2 regions of the Methylobacterium sp. ap11 genome follow, and region 1 is predicted to be linked to the other one. Evidence: predicted binding sites of a transcription regulator. Region 1 holds the regulator's gene; the other holds the start of a gene.
What was found. Region 1 encodes LexA, which represses DNA repair genes until DNA is damaged. Its sites were predicted from a motif close to TGTTCNNNNTGTGTTCNG; they were not measured.
Positions count from the first base shown of each region.

Region 1 (4,776 bases):
CCGGTTCGTCGTCATCCCGACCGTGCCCGCGACGCGGCGTGTGGCGGGAGCGGACGAACCCCGGGCAAGGCCCGAGGTTCGTCCGGTTGAATCGCGAGCGCCACGGGCGCGTTCCGGTTGCCCCTCACTTCGGTCGTCTGCGGCCCCGGCGAGGCCGTGCCACGGGCGTGCCTTGCGGGACGCCGGCCTGTCGCATCAGGGCTTCGACGACGACCTCGGGCATGTCCACCTCGTCGAGGCTGGGCAGGCTCCGCGCCTGGATGTCGTCGGCATAGAGCGCGGCCGCCAGGGAGTGGCGGATGGGCAGGCGGTTGCCGCGGGCGGCGGCCTGCGTGCAGAATGCGACCAGATCCTCTTGCGGCTCGACGATGATGCCGAAGCCGGCGTGGAACGACCCGGCCTCGAACAGCCGCATGCCGATCACCTCCCCATCGGAGGCGGAGGCTTCGAGACTCTCGTCGACGAGCCAGAGGCGGCGTCCGGCGGCGAGCAGGTCCTCGAGCCATAGACCGGCCTGGGCGTGCCGCCCGGCCACCCGGAAGATCGACACGAACGCGCCCTCCATTCGGCGGGCGACCTCCTGCTCGCCCGGGTCGAGAGCGGCGAGGCGATCGCGCAGGAAGCCGTCGAAGACGCGCCGGCCGCGCTGGTTGGGCTCGAACAGCGCCACGTCGCAGAGCATATTGAGGACCGTGTCGTCCGCGAGGTGCGCCTCGTCGAGGAGGCCGAGATGCTTGGCGGCCCGGTTGAGGTCGGGCTTCCTGCAGGCATCCACGGCCTGCGCGAGGACGGCCTGGATCGCGCACCGGATCGGCCGATACTGGGCAAGGATGGTGCCCCGGGCTGTCGCCTTCTCGCCGGTCATGATCGTTCTCCCGCCCGCCAGGAGATAGGTCGCATGGAGAATATTCGGGAGCGGGCATCACCTAGGCCGGCGCCCGGGACAACGACTATCTCGACCTCGTCGAGCCGGCCTTCATCGCCTCCGGGCCGAACGGAGCGGACAGGTTCCGCTTCGGCGCCGTCGCCGCAAGCCTCGACGGCGCCTGCAGCCGAACCGATGTCGACTTCCGCTTCCAGGGCTCGGACGAGGGCGACGAGGTGTTCGGCGACGGCTGGGCCGAGTGCGACGGTGCCGACACGATCCACGGCGAGATCGCCTTGCGGAACGGCGACGAGACCACCTTCAAGGCCCGCCGCTGGCCGAGGCCGTGACGCGGCGCTCGGGGTCGACCGGAACGGCGCAAGCCTTGGCGGCAGTCTCGAGCCGCGTTCGCACCGACGGGCTTGCCGGCGCCACCATGTAGCCCGCGATGCGGTCGCCGATCATGATCGAGCTGTGACGTGGCTGGACGAGCCAGTGCAGCCCGATGAGGGCGCAGAGCACCGCGTCGAGCCGGTCCTGGTCGGCCTTGCGCGGGGTTGCGATCCGCGCCAGGTCGTCGGCCCAGTCCGCGAGCCCGGCGATCCTGGACTCGACCGCTTGCCGCCGCACCGCCGCGATCACCGCCTGCCAGCCCGCCAGCGTGAAGGTCTTGCGGCGGGCCGGGTTGTAGCGCGGTCCGCGCAGGCGGCCGTCGAAGGCGGGATCGAGGGACGGCATCGCCAGGGCGGGAAAGACCTCCATCAGGTAGAGGCCGCGGATGGCCTCCCGCGAGGCCTCCGGATCCTCCGTCGCGCCGAGCCGCTCCTTGAAGCGCCAGAGCGGGGCCGCGTCGTCGAACATCCCGGCCTTCCCGCGGTTCGCCGGCTGCACGCCGCCGCCGAGCCAGGAGATCAGGGAGGCCGCGACCCGATCGACCGGGCGCATCCCGGTCGCGTTCGGAACCAGGGTCGGCTGGTCGAGGGCGACGAGGCGCAAGTCGCTGATGGCGCTCTCCGCCTCGATCGCCGCGCGAGCCTCGTCGAACGAGGCGAGGCGCGGCGGCACGAGGGTGCGGCGGCCGGCCCGGTCGATGCGAATCGTGCAGATCGCACCCGGCGCACGAGGGTTGTCGGTCCAGGCCGAATCGAACCCGATAATGCTGGTCGTCCCGACCACGCTCACGGGCCGGCACTCCGCATGAGCATGGACCCCTCACCCAGCACATCGTGTTCGCGAAACCCGTCACCGAGCCGCTTCCGGTCCGTGACCCTGATCGAGTCACCAGGCCCTGTCGAGCTGCAGCCCTCGACCAGCGCCGAGGCCGGCGAGGGACTCGTGAAGAAAATGTCCTTGGTCAAGCTCAGGCAGCCGCCCTGCGGCGCGAGGGCGTTCTCGCCGGCGAACTGCTCGCGCAACTTGCCGAGGTTCACTGGCAAGCCGTCGGTCGTGGTCGGGCTGACGAGCGAGCCGGCGCGGAGCACGTCGCCGCCGCCGATCATGTCGAGATAGGCCTTGTGGGTTTCGCTGCGCGGTCGTGCGGTCGCATAGAAGCTCTGCCGCACGGGCGCCCGAACTGGCGCCATGGGCACGCCCGCCGGAGCTGCGGACCGGATCAGGCCCGCAGAACATGGCGGCGTGCCACATGTTTTTCCGGAAGCGTCGCTCCCCCTCTTCCGGCCTGCTTCGCAGGCCACCCTCCCGTGCGGGGGGTCGGGCGAAGGCGCTCCCCGCGCGAACTCAGTACTTCCGCACCAGGCTCACCAGCCGGCCCTGGATCCGCACCCGATCCGGCCCGAGCACCCGGGTCTCGTAGGCCGGGTTGGCGGCCTCGAGCGCGATCGACGAGCCTCGGCGCCGCAGGCGCTTCAAGGTCGCCTCTTCGTCGTCGATCAGCGCCACGATGATGTCGCCGGTATTGGCGGTCTCCTGGCGGCGGATCACCACGAGGTCGCCGTCGAGGATGCCGGCCTCGATCATCGAGTCGCCGCGCACCTCCAGGGCGTAGTGCTCGCCGCTGGCCAGGAAGTCCGGCGACATCGCCACCGTGCGGCTCTGGCTCTGGATCGCCGAGATCGGCGTACCGGCGGCGATCCGGCCCATCACCGGTACGCTGACCGAGTGGCCGTTCTCATCCGAGGCCGTCGCCATGGCGGGGATGCCGGCTTGCCGCTTCGGCTCGTGGGCGCGCCCGCCCTCGACGACGCTCGGGTTGAACCGCACCACCTCGGCCCCGGCCGCGGGAGCCGTCGCCGGCCCCGTCACCGTATCGGGGATGCGGATCACCTCGATCGCCCGGGCCCGGTTCGGCAGACGGCGCAGGAAGCCGCGCTCCTCCAGGGCGGTGATCAGGCGGTGGATGCCCGATTTCGACTTCAGGTCGAGGGCGTCCTTCATCTCGTCGAAGGACGGGGGGACACCCGTCTCGCGCATTCTCTGCTGAATGAAGCGGAGCAGGTCCAACTGCTTACGCGTGAGCATGTGACTCTCTCATCCCCGCGCTGCCGCGCTCCGGAAACAAATCGCGAACATGGTAAGCGTTCCGCAAGTGTTCCGCAAGCGGCTTTGAAAAAACGGGATGTTGGGGCGGAAGAAGCCGAGTACCACGCGCCATCGGACGCGGCTCCAGGGTCCAGACTCAGCATCGCCTCTCGCGGCTGGACAAGAACCCGGCCGTGCGGGCGTTCATCGCGGATCGTCTCGGCACCGACGACGTCGAAACCATACGCCGTGCGGCGATTGTCCGGTTCGAAGAGGAAAGCGTGCCTTCGCGCTCCGCCACGAACCCTTTCGCGATCAGACGACGCGCGGCCGGCGCCCGGACCGGCCACCGAAAGCGCAACCGGACAACGCCCCGACCACCCCGATCCGACCGGCGGGACCACAGATCATTCCGCTCGATCCCGGAATTCCTTCGCCAGTTATTGATCACCACCGCCAGAGAGCCGTGACGGGTACGGGAGCGTCGAGGTTACCGTCCGGGAGACTCGCGCCCATCTCGGCGTCGAGACCCAGCGCCAGTGGTCGGGCCGGGTGATCGCCCGCACCACCCCTGCCTGCTCGCCCTGCTCTCCGCAATCTCCTGTCGGCAGCGCGTCGGCCCGCTCGCGAACGCCGCAAGGCGGTGCAGGCCGCCCGGTACCCGAAGGCGCAACCCGCCCTCCCGGATACGCTCGCTGGCGTGAGCGCGTTTTGGCGACATCCCGGCTCCAGCGGCACAGAACGAAACCGTGCTTCGCCCCTGCCGCCGCCCGGGGCCCGCCCTCCCTGCAACGCAGCCTGAAGGCCAAAGTCGAGCTTAGTGCCCGCCCTCGTGGCCGTGGCTGGTGCCGATCACGCAGAGCGCCAGACCGGCGATACCGCCGATCGTGCCAAGCGGGGTCTGGTAGCGCCAGGAGGCGTAGTAGCCGGCACTGCCGATCACGACCCCGAGCAGGGTGAGCACGATGCCGCGGGCCGAGACTCCCGGCTTGTCCCGGTGCGGTCGGATGGCGTTCTGGTGCATCGCAGTCAAAGTCCCTCGCCGCACCGTGTCGATCCGCCGGCCCCCGGGGGGACCGCGGGAGCCGGGGGGCGGCCGCCCTCTCCCGCCGGGGAAACGCGGGAGACGCGGATTGGCTCACGGCGCCGGATCGACGGCCGGACGCGCGCGGCCGGGCTTACGGGAGAGCCCGGTCGCGCGTTGCGCTCAGCGGCCCTCGCCGCCGATGCGGGAGAAGTCCGCGACCTCCCGGGTCGCCGCCCGGAGCGCGTTGAGGAGCGCTAGGCGGTTGGCGCGCAGGGCCGGCTCGTCGGCGTTCACCGTCACCTTGTCGAAGAAGGCGTCGACCGGCGCACGCAGGGTCGAGAGCGCCCGCATCGCCCCCTCGAAATCCTCCACCGCCACGGCCTTGCCCGCCTCGGCGCCGGCCATC
Region 1 is NZ_FOEB01000002.1:122,083-126,858, reverse strand. It holds gene BMX97_RS03090 (DUF7986 domain-containing protein) at 125-865, opposite strand; gene BMX97_RS03080 (DUF429 domain-containing protein) at 1,187-2,047, opposite strand; gene BMX97_RS03075 (DUF4357 domain-containing protein) at 2,044-2,427, opposite strand; gene lexA (transcriptional repressor LexA) at 2,603-3,343, opposite strand; gene BMX97_RS03065 (hypothetical protein) at 4,161-4,367, opposite strand; gene glyS (glycine--tRNA ligase subunit beta) at 4,551-4,776, opposite strand, start outside.

Region 2 (4,776 bases), on a different contig from region 1:
ATGGTGCGGGACGCCAACCAGGAGCACGGCATCGTCGCCGTGCGGCCGGGCGCGGAGGCCCGCCTGCCGGATCTTCCGATCGGCGCGCAGGTGCGCATCCTGCCCAACCACGCCTGCGCCACCGGCGCGCAGCACGACCGCTACCATGTCCTCGACGCGGACAACCGCGTCGCGGCCATCTGGCCCCGCATCAACGGCTGGTAGGAACCCCCATGACCGATCCGATCACCCGCCTCGCCACCCGCGACGCGGCGGCGCCCGCCGGGCACTACTCGCAAGGGGTGGCCTGGGGCGACCTCGTCTTCGTGTCGGGCCAGCTCGGCGCCCGGCCCGACGGCAGCCACACCGCCGACCAGCCCTTCGAGGTCCAGGCGCGCCAGGCGCTCGCGAGCCTCCTCGCGATCCTGGCCGAGGCGGGCAGCGGGCCGGAGCGCATCCTGCGGGTGACGGCCTACGTCGTCGGCGTGGCGCACTGGCCCGAATTCAACCGGATCTACGCCGAGGCGATGGGCGGGGCGAAGCCCGCTCGCACGGTGGTGCCGGTGCCGGAACTCCACCACGGCTACCTGGTCGAGGTCGAGGCGATCGCCGTGCGGGGCGCGTGAGGCGAGTGAGGCGCCTGCGGCCTCACTCCGCCTCCTCGGGCTCGGGCCCGCGGGTCGGGTCGAGGCCCTTGGCGTCCTGCTCCCTGGCCTTCTCCTTGTCGGTCAGGTTCGGCTTCCGCTCCGGGCCCTTGAGCGCCACGGTCTGGCCGGTGCGGGCGGCCTCGTAGATCGCCTCCATCAGGATCTGGTCCTGCAGGCCCTCCTCGCCCGGGGTGCGGGGGGTGCGGTTCTCCAGGATGCAGGTCGCCATGTGGTCGATCTCGAGGGCGAACTGGTTCTTCGCCCCGAGCACCCGCTCGTCCCGGGCCTCGGCCTTGCCCTCGCGGTGGCTGACGAACAGGCGCTGGCCTCGATACGCGAAGGCGTTCTGGAGATCGATCGCGCCGCCCTCGGCCTGGACCTTCAGCGAGCGGGTCTCGTGGGCACCGTAGCTGGTCGAGCAGAGCGCCAGCGCGCCGGAGGGGAAGCGCAGGGTGAAGGCGACCGTCTCCTCGACCTCGCGGTAGAGCGCGTCGTCGGGCGAGTGGATCTGCGCCTGGACCGCAACCGGCTCCTCGCCCATCAGCGCCCGCACGCCGTTGAGGCAGTAGAGCCCGATATCCGGCAGCGACCCGCCGCCGGCCAGCGCCTTCTTCAGGCGCCACTGCTCGGGCAGGCTCATGGTCTGGGTGTTGGTTGCCTCGATCAGCCGGACCTTGCCGTACTTGGCGCTGCGCACGAGGCGCACGACCTCGCGGTTGTAGGGCTCGTACTGGCAGCGATAGGCGATCATCAGCTTCACCTTCGCGGCCGCGCAGGCCTCGATCATCGCCCGCGCCTCGCCCGAGGAGACCGCCATCGGCTTCTCGCACAGGACGTGCTTGCCGGCGCCCGCCGCGGCGAGCACCTGGTCGCGGTGGAGCGCGTTCGGGGTGACGATGTAGACCGCCTTCACCTCCGGGTTGCGGGCGAGCGCGTCCCAGCCGTCGTAGCCGTGGACCGCCTCCGGCTTGATACCGTACTGCGCCGCCACCGCCTTGGCCTTGTCGGGCGAGCCCGACATCAGCGCGACGGGCTTGGCCTTGCGGCACTCGCCGAAGGCCGGAAGGATCTCCTCGAGCGACAGCCGTCCGAGGCCCACGATCGCGAAGCCGACCCGCTCGGCCGGCGGCAGCGGCGCCGCAGGGGGCGGGGCCGGACGGTCGGAGGGGCCGCGCCAGTTCGGGAAGCTCACCCGGCCGTTCTCGACCTTGCCGGTATCGACCGGCCGCTCGGGCCCGGGCAGGCCCTGACCCGACGCACCTTGGGCCGACGCCGTCCCGAGGCCGACCAGGGTGGCGCCCCCGGCCATCATCAGGCTGCGGCGCGAGAGGGCGGTGACATCGTCCGGCATCGGGCAGGCATCCGTGGGGAAAGGGAGCCTGCGCAACGTGCCGGGGGTGGCGGGGTTCCGGGCCGCCTGGGAGGCGGCCCCGCGCGGAACACGCGTACCCCGACGCAAGAAAGCCGACCCGCGAGGGCCGGCCTTCTCGACGATCCGCTACGGCGGAAGACTCACTCGCCCGCCATCATCTCCGGCGAGAAGTGGCCGCACCAATCCTGGGACGAGACCACCGGCCAGAGGCCGTGGCCCTGCGGCTCGGGCTGGCTCACCGGCGGGTTGAAGCGGCACAAGCCTTCCTCGCCCTGGGGGGCGCCGGCATTGAGCTTGTGGTCGTCGAAGTAGCGGCAGCTGCGGCAGTTCGCGGACGGGTTCGTCGCCATGCGGCATCTCCTTGTGGATTAGAAACGCTCCAATCAACGGGATAACGGCGGGCCGGGTGGCGGGTTCCAGGCTTTCCGGATGCGGCTTTCGACCACGGGGATCGCCTGCCTTCCGCCTTGAACGAAACAGGAACGAGGGCCAGGTTGCAAGAATGGACGACGCCCTGAAGAAGAAGCTCACCATCCTCGCCGACGCGGCGAAGTACGATGCCTCCTGCGCCTCGTCGGGGGCGCCGAAGCGCAAGGCCGAGGCCGGCGGGCTCGGCTCGACCACCGGGGCGGGCATCTGCCACGCCTACACGCCGGACGGACGCTGCGTCTCGCTGCTCAAGATCCTGCTCACCAACTATTGCCTGTTCGACTGCGCCTACTGCGTCAACCGGCGCTCCTCGAACGTCCGGCGCGCCAAGTTCTCGGTCGACGAGGTGGTGACGCTGACGGTCGAGTTCTACAAGCGCAACTACATCGAGGGGCTGTTCCTCTCCTCCGGCATCATCCGCTCGCCCGATCACACGATGGAGCAGCTGATCCGGGTGGCCAAGACCCTGCGCCAGCGCCACGGCTTCCGCGGCTACATCCACCTGAAGACCATCCCCGAGGCGAGCCCGTGGCTGATCGAGCAGGCCGGGCTCTACGCCGACCGTCTGTCGATCAACCTCGAACTGCCGACCGAGGCGAGCCTGGAGCGGCTGGCGCCCGAGAAGGACGGCGCCGCGATCCAGACCGCGATGGGCCAGATGGGCGAGCGCATCCTGCAGGCCAAGGAGGAGAAGCGCCGCTTCGCCCCCGCCGGGCAATCGACCCAGGTGATCGTCGGCGCCGATGCCAGCACCGACGAATCGCTGATCCGCACCAGCGCCCGGCTCTACGACCATTACGGGCTGAAGCGGATCTACTACTCGGCCTTCAGCCCGATCCCCGACGCCGCCTCGATCCTGCCGAGCAAGTCGCCGCCGCTCCAGCGCGAGCACCGGCTCTACCAGGCCGACTGGCTGATGCGGTACTACGAGTTCTCGCCCGACGACGTGGCGGGGGCGACCGAATCCGGGATGCTCGCCCTCGACGTCGACCCCAAGCTCGCCTGGGCGTTGCGCAACCGCGACCGCTTCCCCGTCGACGTGAACAAGGCCGACCGGGAGATGCTGCTGCGGGTGCCGGGGCTCGGCGTCCGGGCGGTGGACAAGATCGTGGCGGCGCGCCGCCACGCGACACTGCGGCTCGACGACGTGGCCCGCCTGACCTCCGGCCTCAAGCGCGCCCGGCCGTTCCTCGTCGCCGCCGACTACGCGCCGACCCGGCTCACCGACCGGCTCGACCTGCGCGCCCGCCTCGCCGAGCCGCCGCGCCAGCTGAGCCTGTTCTGATGCCGGCTCACACTGTTCAAGCGCGCACGATCCGGCTCGCCCCCGGCGCCGATCTCGACGGGTTCCGGGGGGCGATCCGGCGGCTCGTCCCGGCCGGCATCCCGCCCGAGACCGTGACCTGGGTCGAGGGCGAGGCGCCGTCGCTGTTTCCCGACGAGGTCCCGTCCGACGCGACGGGCCCTGCGCTCGCCCTGCCGCGGGCGGTGGCCGGCCTCGTCGCCTCGGTCGTCATGCACCGCGACCCCGAGCGCTACGGCCTGCTCCACCGGCTGATCCGGCGCGTCGCCGACGGCGAGCGCCACCTCGCCGAGGTGGCGAGCGACCCGCTGGTCCACCGCCTGCACCTGATGCGCAAGGCGGTGGGGCGCGACCTGCACAAGATGCACGCCTTCCTGCGCTTCCGCCGCGCCGGGGCGGAGCAGGGGACCATGCCCGAGGGCGGGCGCGAGCGCTTCATGGCGTGGTTCGAGCCCGACCACCACATCCTGGCGGAGGCCGCGCCGTTCTTCTCCGCCCGCTTCCCGTCCTTCGACTGGTCGATCCTGACCCCCGACGGCTCGGCGCATTGGGACGGCACCGCCCTGCGCTTCGGGCCCGCCGGCCGGCGCGAGGACGTGCCGGAGCAGGACGCCTTCGAGGCCGGCTGGACCGACTATTATTCCAGCACCTTCAACCCCGCCCGCACCAACCTTGCGGCGATGCGGGCCGAGATGCCGAAGAAGTACTGGCACAACATGCCCGAGACGGCGGCGATCCCGGGGCTGGTGCGCGAGGCCGGACGGCGGGTCGGCGAGATGATCGCGCGGGCGCCCGAAGCCCCGGTCAAGCGCGTGCCCGCCCGTGCGCTCGCCGCCATGGCGGCGCAGGAGCCCGATTCGCTGGTGGCGCTGAACGCGGTCATCCGCGCCTCCGAGCCGCTGGTGCCGGGCGCGACCCAGGCCGTCCTCGGCGAGGGGCCGATCGGGGCGGGGATCGCCTTCGTGGGCGAGCAGCCGGGCGACCAGGAGGACCTGCAGGGCCGGCCCTTCGTCGGTCCGGCCGGCCAACTCCTGGCGGGCGCCCTG
Region 2 is NZ_FOEB01000027.1:71,123-75,898, forward strand. It holds gene BMX97_RS27515 (DSD1 family PLP-dependent enzyme) at 1-204, shown strand, start outside; gene BMX97_RS27520 (RidA family protein) at 213-605, shown strand; gene BMX97_RS27525 (Gfo/Idh/MocA family protein) at 628-1,977, opposite strand; gene BMX97_RS27530 (hypothetical protein) at 2,139-2,348, opposite strand; gene BMX97_RS27535 (putative DNA modification/repair radical SAM protein) at 2,501-3,712, shown strand; gene BMX97_RS27540 (UdgX family uracil-DNA binding protein) at 3,712-4,776, shown strand, end outside.
Region 2: BMX97_RS27535 (putative DNA modification/repair radical SAM protein) is a predicted target of LexA. The motif match lies at 2,466-2,483, and genes of this name have one in related genera.